2 regions of the Bacillus sp. FSL K6-0138 genome follow, and region 1 is predicted to be linked to the other one. Evidence: riboswitches for the same ligand, from Rfam matches in the RefSeq annotation. Region 1 holds a riboswitch; the other holds the start of a gene.

Evidence for each region. A riboswitch is a leader RNA that binds a small molecule or an ion and turns the genes downstream of it on or off. The one in region 1 is predicted to bind S-adenosylmethionine.
Region 2: another riboswitch for S-adenosylmethionine. It lies ahead of MHB78_RS15355 (YezD family protein); the one in region 1 lies ahead of metN (methionine ABC transporter ATP-binding protein MetN).

What each region holds. Positions count from the first base shown of each region.
Region 1 covers NZ_CP150286.1:922,556-926,767, reverse strand. The annotation lists gene metQ (methionine ABC transporter substrate-binding lipoprotein MetQ) at 1-112, opposite strand, end outside; gene MHB78_RS05055 (methionine ABC transporter permease) at 126-794, opposite strand; gene metN (methionine ABC transporter ATP-binding protein MetN) at 787-1,812, opposite strand; SAM riboswitch class I at 1,918-2,025, opposite strand; gene MHB78_RS05045 (SCP2 sterol-binding domain-containing protein) at 2,220-2,567, opposite strand; gene MHB78_RS05040 (thioredoxin family protein) at 2,688-2,996, opposite strand; gene MHB78_RS05035 (toprim domain-containing protein) at 3,023-3,367, opposite strand; gene MHB78_RS05030 (YusG family protein) at 3,439-3,675, opposite strand; gene gcvH (glycine cleavage system protein GcvH) at 3,730-4,113, opposite strand; gene MHB78_RS05020 (arsenate reductase family protein) at 4,174-4,212, opposite strand, start outside.
Region 2 covers NZ_CP150286.1:2,880,922-2,885,133, forward strand. The annotation lists gene sat (sulfate adenylyltransferase) at 1-374, opposite strand, end outside; gene MHB78_RS15345 (inorganic phosphate transporter) at 400-1,461, opposite strand; gene MHB78_RS15350 (phosphoadenylyl-sulfate reductase) at 1,473-2,174, opposite strand; gene MHB78_RS15355 (YezD family protein) at 2,262-2,405, opposite strand; SAM riboswitch class I at 2,482-2,587, opposite strand; gene pyrE (orotate phosphoribosyltransferase) at 2,738-3,370, opposite strand; gene pyrF (orotidine-5'-phosphate decarboxylase) at 3,367-4,086, opposite strand; gene MHB78_RS15370 (dihydroorotate dehydrogenase) at 4,055-4,212, opposite strand, start outside.

The DNA.
Region 1 (4,212 bases):
CGATGACGATGACTTTGCTGTCTTTATCGCCTTCGCTGCTGGAAGAACCGCATGCTGACAAAATACCGGCAAAAACGATGAGCAAAGCAGCAATCAATAAACTCTTTTTCATTTGAATAGCCTCCCTAACGTTTGTCTAGTTTATTTGTTATAAAATCCCCAATTAACTGGATGATAAATACGATAGCCAAAATAAAAATCGTTGCAATGACAATAATATCGTTGCAATTCATCTGAAAACCGTCGACATATGCGAGGTTTCCGAGCCCTCCGGAGCCGATCGCACCGGCCATGGCCGTTGAGCCGATGAGCGCGATCGCCGTAACCGTAATACCTGAAATGAGTGCAGGCATTGATTCCGGCAGGAGAACCTTGAAAATGATCGTCGACGTTTTTGCACCCATCGATTTCGCAGCTTCGATCACGCCTTTATCGACTTCGCGCAGCGCGATTTCAACAAGGCGGGCATAAAACGGTGCGGATGCGACAATCAACGCCGGCAAAGCCGCATTCGGCCCCAAAATCGTTCCCATGATAAATTTTGTGAAACTTAGCAAAATAATAATTAATATAATAAACGGAATCGACCGGAAAACGTTGACAATAGCTGAGATCACAGCATTAATCACCTTGTTTTCCCAAATGTTGCCTTTCGATGTCAAATACAGCAGCAATCCGAGAATGATTCCGATGATAAACGCAAACAAAAGCGATATGCCCGTCATATAAACCGTTTCGTATGTCGCATTCCACAGGTTATCTAGATTCACATTAGGAAACAGTTTCTCAAACATTTGTAATCACCTCTGCTTCTACCTGGCGGCTCTTAATGAAATCGACCACCCGGCTGACTTCGCTGTCATCCCCGTCCACATGAATGAATAAAGATCCGTAAGCGCCGTCTTGTGTTTGCGAAATTTTCCCTTGAAGGATGTTGACTTCAACGTCAAATTTCCGGATGATCTGCGTGATGAGCGGCGTTTCGGCCGCTTCGCCGACAAATGTAAGCTGGATCGTCTGACCGGTTTTCGTTTCCTCAAGGAAATGCTGCAACGTTTCCTTTGTTTCTTCCGGTTCTGTCACCTGCTGGACAAAGCGCTTTGTCATGTCTTCCTTCGGCTTTCTGAAGACGTTCAGCACGTCGCCTTCTTCCACAACCCTGCCGTTTTCCATAACGGCTACTCTGTGACAGATTTTCCTGATGACGTGCATCTCATGGGTGATCAGGACAATGGTCAGCCCCAGCCTTTCGTTGATATCAGACAGAAGGCCCAGGATCGAGTCAGTCGTCTGCGGATCAAGCGCTGATGTCGCTTCATCGCAAAGGAGAACTTTCGGATTGTTGGCGAGCGCCCTTGCGATGCCCACCCGCTGCTTCTGTCCTCCGCTCAGCTGGGAAGGATAGGCGTTCTCCTTTCCTTCAAGACCGACGAGCTTGATTAGTTCAGCGACTCTTTTTAAGCGCTGCTCTTTGCCAACGCCGGCGATTTCGAGCGGAAACGCGATATTGTCGCGGACCGTCCTCGACCATAAAAGGTTGAAATGCTGGAAGATCATGCTGATTTCCTGCCGCGCTTCCCTCAAGCTTTTCCCTTTGATTTGGCTGATTACCCTGCCCGCTACTTCAACAGTGCCTGAAGTCGGCTTTTCAAGCCCGTTCAACAGACGGATCAAGGAGCTTTTTCCGGCTCCGCTATATCCAATAATTCCGAAGATTTCACCTTTTCCTATTCTGAGGGTGACATCTTGGACAGCGTTGACATCTCCATGTTTTGACCGATAAACCTTTGAAACGTTTTGAAGATTTATCAAAGCCATCACCTGCTTTCTTGCTCTATTCTTCGAGGTCCAATCATGTTTATGAAAAAAGCCTTTCTGCACACATGAGCAGAAAGGCTATTAAAAGTCGCGGCCTTTCTCTCATCTTTCAAAGCATGACGCTTCGCGTGAATTGGCACCATTTCAACGGTTGTTGATGGTTGCCGGGTTTCATAGGGCACTTCCCTCCACCTCTCTTGATAAGAGAATCATATATTTATTTTTGATAATTATGATCGGAATTCTTCAAGTAGAATATCATGCAGAAAAATAGTTGTCAACTATTTTTCGTAAGACGAATGTCCTATCCGATTGCCCGGCAAAAAGCAAAAAGACGGGCATACCGACAGCCCGCCGTCCCGGTCATATGTTGTATCATGTGTCAATTTTTCAACAAATGTCTATGGATAAAGGTCGCTGTTTTTGAAGAATCCGTCAGTCAGCCACAATATCGCTTCAAGCTTCAATAAAGCCCTGAAAGATCCCTTTACTTTGATCTTGCCGCGCTGAACGAGATTCTGCAGTGAGATGTCTCCATGAAGAAGGTCAATAATTTCGCTTTGCTCTCCAAAAAAAGTCAAATGAGCTTTTTCAACAGGAGTAGATTTTTCCATTTCTCCCCGTTCATTGATCATTAACGTAAAAGCTTCTTTTTCTCCCTTAAAGGTGATCAGCAAAGCTGTTGTTGATAATAGAGGTTTTAAAAAAGGAGCCCGTTCCTCTCTTTCTACCAATCCTATTTTCTCCAACTGTATAACCTCCTGTCAATTGGTCATACTTACAGATTCTCTGTATACAGCGGGAGTCCTTTATGATTTGCTCGACAAGTTTTTGAGGAATATTTCCCGAGAAATATGTCAAAAAGCGCCTTAATCAACAGCATTTTGTTTAATCGTATCATATAAATAGGAAACGGAGTGAAAAGCGTATTCTTTTTTGACGATTTGGCCGTTTTTATAAAGAATGAAGCATGGCACACTTTCGATTTCATTTTCTTTGGCAAACGTCGGGGAATAGTTGAGATTATTTTTGTAGAATGGAACATCTGCTAGCATTTCATCAACGACTTCCAGCATTCTGCCGGCAAGCTGACATGTTCCGCAGAACGGGGTATATAAATACAAAAGACAGGTTTCTTTGCCAAGCTGTTTTAAATCTCTTTCCTGGAGTTCCTGCATAAGTTGAACCGCACCTCAATACTTTTTTAATCATAAATATTTCGTATCACCTGGATATTCGCCCTGAAAAGAACCTCTGCGACGTGGTGATTCGGAGCTGCAGCAACTTCCTTGTAGACCTTGTCAATGTAAAGATGGGAAGCTTCGGGCAATTCCCTTTTCAGCTGCCGGCGCAGCTTTTCTCCGGATTCGTCGGCATCGACCAGTATATATACATCTTTGTCATACAGCGTTTCGGCAAACTCATCGAGTCTGGAGAGACTGATCGTACCGTTTGTACAGATGATGTCAAGCGGCTCTCCGCTGACATGCTTCACTTTAAGCTTATCGGTTTTGCCCTCTACGATTACGACTTTTTCAATTTCCGGCATTTGGATCACCTTTTAATAGAAAAATAGATTCATTCCAAAAAAAGGCAGTGAATACTCACCGCCTAGGCCGGTCAGCACCAGCCTTGATGATCATCACAATCCACATATTTTGCGTCCGGTTTCTTTACAGTATCAGCCACTTTGTAAAATTTCTGATCCTGGAAAGAGTATCCGGATTTTAAATCGTATTGATCCATGCCGGTCATGCGGCCGATCGGTTCATTGTCATAATACAGCTGCATGCCGCCCTCTTTAAAACGGCCTTGAACATGCTCTGTAATATCGATTTTCTCTTTTCCCAGCGTCAATTTGGATACCCCCTCCTGCTTTAGAGTATCCAAATGACAGGGTATTATCCTTTATCAGTCTTCTTTTGTCATCTCTTCGTATTGTTCTGCTGTCATCAGGCTGTCGATTTCTGAAGCGTCAGCCGGTTCAACGACAATCATCCATGCTTTCTCATACGGAGACTCATTGACGAATTCCGGGCTGTCTTCCAGCTCCCCGTTCACTTCGACAACTTTCCCGTTGATCGGCGCATACAATTCAGAAACGGTTTTAACAGACTCGACGCTGCCGAAAGGCTCGTCCGCTTTAATTTCGGCTCCTACTTCAGGCAGCTCGACGAAGACGATGTCTCCAAGCTCGGATTGCGCGAAATCGGTGATACCGATTCTTACTTTGTCTCCCTCTGTTTTGACCCATTCATGCTCTTCTGAATAGCGCAGTTCTTTCGGTGTGCTCATGCTAATCCCTCCAAGAATTGTTTTAATCGTCTTACATTGAAGATATCATATTTTCACGTACTATAACCAGTATCTCTTAAACTGATCTTCGTTAAAACC
Region 2 (4,212 bases), 2.0 Mb from region 1:
TTATAGACGTTCACAGCTTCTTTTTTCTTATTGGGCTTGTAGATGTCTTCGATTTCAATGACCCCGTATGTTTCTCCCCCGTATGTGAGGCGGACGGTGTCGCCCGTTTTGAATTCGGCGGCTTTTTGTCCGTCAACGGGAAGGCTGATCGGAAGCGTCCAAACATCGCCGCTCGCAAGCCTCATCGTTTCTACGACAGAAAGGTAGTCTTTTTCCGTAAGGAAGCCTTCGATCGGGCTGTACGCCCCGATCCCGATCAATTCGAGATCGGCAAATGCGATCAGGTCAAGTTCGATTTCAGGTCCGATATGTTTCACATCGTATGCTTCATTGACGCGGTTAACCAATACACCGCCGTGTGGCGCTAAACTCATAACTTTATTTCCCCCTACTTGGTGTTTAAATTCCCCCGCCCTGTTCATGGACGGAGCTGTGTTCCTTTTTCACTGCTCTCATCAGGCTGATCGTTCCGACTGATGCAAGAAGAACGCTCGTGACGACGATGAGAGAATAGTAGTCTCCTTTTAAGAAAAGGCTGACCAGCATATAAGACAGGCTCAAGGAAAGAAATGGCGAAACGATCCACACTTTCAGCATCGTTTTGACCACCTGTTTATGAAAAACATTGCCGCCGTTTTTCGCCATTCCCATCCCTATAATAGAAGATGATGTCACTTGCGTGAGCGGAACCGGAAGGCCGAAAATAGAACTGATAATGACAAGGCCCGATCCTGTCCCCGAAAGAAGGATCCCCTCTCCTTTGGAGAATCTGGTGATCTTTTTGCCGTTTGTTTCAAGGACGCGCCGGCCCAACAAAAGGGCGCCGAGCGCGACAAACACCCCGCCGTACAGCGTACCTTGGCCGACGGTCAAAACATGCGCCGCCACCAGCGGCCCAACAGCGTTTGCGACATTGTTCATTCCCGCCGAGAAAGCTTCCATAAAACCGGCAATGACCAGAACGGCCGTCAAGATCTGAAGTTTTTTTCCTGAGGCCGGTTTGACCATCTTTTTCATGATCTTGGCCATCACGTAAGTAAAACAAAACGCGATAAAAGGGATAATCACCCAAAACGCGACAATCACCGTCAAAGATTTGACATACAATACTTGATACGCGACACCTACACCGACGACAGATCCGACTGTCACTTCACTTGTCGATAAAGGAATTCCGAGAACATTTGCGATAAAGAGCGACAAAGCCGCGGATCCGATGATGATGCAGACGATTTCAAGCGTAATCACCCGTTCGGGAATGATCCCTGAGCTGATCGTTTTGACGACTTCCCCTCCGCCGATGACGGCTCCGAGAAGAATGCCGGCCGCACAGATCAGAAGCGCGTGAAACTGTTTTTTCACAGCTTCCGACCCGTAGGCGATGCCCATAGAGGCCGCTGCACCGCTCGCACCGATATTCATCGCAAAAAACAGGCTAAATATAATGGCGGCAAGTTCCATGACTCATCTCCTTACTCGTGTAATCCGCATTCTGTTTTATTCAATCCATTCCAGCGGCCGGAGCGGAGATCGTCCATCGTAAAGGCCGGCGACGTGCACGGTGCGCAGCCGATGCTCGGATAGCCCTGGTCGTGAAGCGGATTGTACGGCAGATCGTGCTTTGTCACATATCTCCAAATATCCTTCCATGTCCAATGGATGAGCGGGCAGACTTTGATAGACTTGAATTTATCGTCCTTGTTTAAAAAGTTCGTCTTGCTCCGCCCCTCGGACTGCTCGCGGCGCAGCCCCGACAGCCATGCCGGATATGCTGAAAGCGTCTCGCGGAGAGGGATGACCTTTCTCATTTCACAGCAGAGGTTCGGGTTGGTCTCCCAAAGTTTGTCCCCGTATTCCTGAGCCTGCTGTTCGACTGTAAGTTCCGGTTTCTTCATCATAATCTGAAGGCCCGGATATCGTTCTTTGACAGCCTCTATCGTTTCATACGTTTCTTTAAAATGAAGCCCTGTATCAAGAAAAACGATGACGGCGTCTTTTTTCACCTTATAGATTAAATCGATGAGGACGATCCCTTCGATTCCGAAGCTGCACGCGTATACGAGCTGATCGCCGTAATGGCCGTACGCCCATTTGAGGACGGACAGCGCGCCTTTATAAGAATCATCCTCCTGAAACGTGATCGTCGGTTCTTCCCATGTACTGTAAGTAAATATTTTCGGTTCCCCCTTTTTTTGCCAACAAAAAAACGGCTTTCAGCAGAAAAAAACTCTGTGAAAACCGCCTCTAGTTTGTCTAGTCAGCTATTTCAATCTTATTTTTTCATTTTTTTCGATTTGAATGACCTTTCCATCCTGGACAACGATTGTGATGGATCCGTAGCTCATATCCTTCAGCATGTCTTTCATTGTGATGATCGCTTTGTCCAGCTGCTCATCCGTTTTCATTGCCAGCTCCTCCTTTTGCCCCGAAAAATAAAATCTTTCTTCCAAATGTGAAAGAAAGACGAGGAACTTTATATATTCCTTATCTCTCAAAATGAGCGCATTTTGCTGGAAGTAGCACCTTACGAATACACGCAGGTTGCCGGGTTTCATCGGACCAGTCCCTCCACCGCTCTTGATAAGTTTGCTTTTGTATTTTTAAATTTTAGCACAATTCGAATAAAAGTCAACCCGACTTTTTTTATAGGATTAATAAAAAATAAAAATGGTTCGATTTTACTATTTTTTGGAGTATCAAAAAAGCCGTCCCCTTCATAAAGAGACGACTGCTTTCTTCATATTTTCATCCATGCTGTTGATTGCGGATCTGCTTTCCATTCTTTCAGCTTTGCTGCATCTGCTTCGCTGATATAGCCTTCGGCAAGCACTGCTTCTGTCAGCGTGTCGTAGTCGGTCAGGGTATGGTATTCGACGCCCGCTTCATCGAAGGCGATACCCGCTTTCGGAAGCCCGTACGTGAAGATTGCAGCAACGCCAAGCACCTCGCAGCCGGCATCATTTAAAGCGGAGACGGCTTCAAGAACACTGCCGCCCGTCGAGATCAGATCTTCGATAACAACAACTTTTTGCCCTTTTTTGACCGCTCCTTCGATTTGATTTCCTTTTCCGTGCGCTTTCGGCTTGCTTCTGACGTAGCACATCGGCAGGCGGAGCCTGTCAGCGGCAAGCGCCGCGTGAGGAATTCCCGCTGTTGCCGTGCCCGCAATGATTTCTGCTTCCGGATATTTGTCTTTGATCAACCCGGCAAGGCCTGATGCGATGTCATCCCTTACCTCAGGATACGAAAGCGTCAACCTGTTGTCGCAGTAAATCGGCGACTTCATGCCGCTCGCCCATGTAAACGGCTCATTCGGCCGCAGGAAAACCGCCTTGATTGCTAATAGATGCTTTGCAATTTCTGTTTTCATGCTTTGATTCCCTCCCACTCAAGCACTATTTTTCGATAAGCCGAAACCGGATCTTCCGCTTGTGTGATCGAACGGCCGACCACGATCGCGGAAACGCCTTTTTCCCTCGCCATGGCTGGCGTTGCCACTCTGACTTGATCGTTCTTATTGTCATCGGCAAGCCGGATTCCCGGCGTCACCGTCAGAAAGGAAGGAGACGTCTCCAGGCAGATCCGGTCCGCTTCGTGAACCGAACAGACGACGCCGTCAAGCCCGCTCTCTTCTGCGAGCTTGCTGTAGCGAAGAACGGTTTCTTCAAGCGGCGTTTCGATCAAAAGCTCATGCTGCAGCATGTCAGGCGACGTGCTTGTCAGCTGTGTAACAGCGATTAATGACGGCCGTTTCTGCCCTGAGACAGTCCCGGCTTCAAGGCCTTCAAGCGCGGCCTCCATCATCCGTCTTCCCCCTGCTGCGTGCACATTGACAAGACTGACGCCAAAACCAGCCAGCCTTTTCATCGCCTTATATACGGTCGTCGGAATGTCATGGCACTTTAAGTCGAGAAATATCCGGCAGTTTTGCTTCTTAAGCTGCTCAAGGATGTAAGGACCTTCCTGATAAAAGAGCTCCATTCCGACTTTTACAAAAAGAGTTTCTCCGTCAAACCGCTTCAAAAACGCAAGCGTTTCCTGTGCGGATGGAAAATCAAGCGCGATGATGGGCGGCGTATTGTTCATGTTTCCAGCTCCTTCCGATGCATTCATCAATAGATCGATATCCGTATTTTCCTAAAACGCGCGGCAAGTCTTCAATGATTTCCGGACAGGCGAACGGATTGACGAAATTGGCCGTGCCGACCGCGA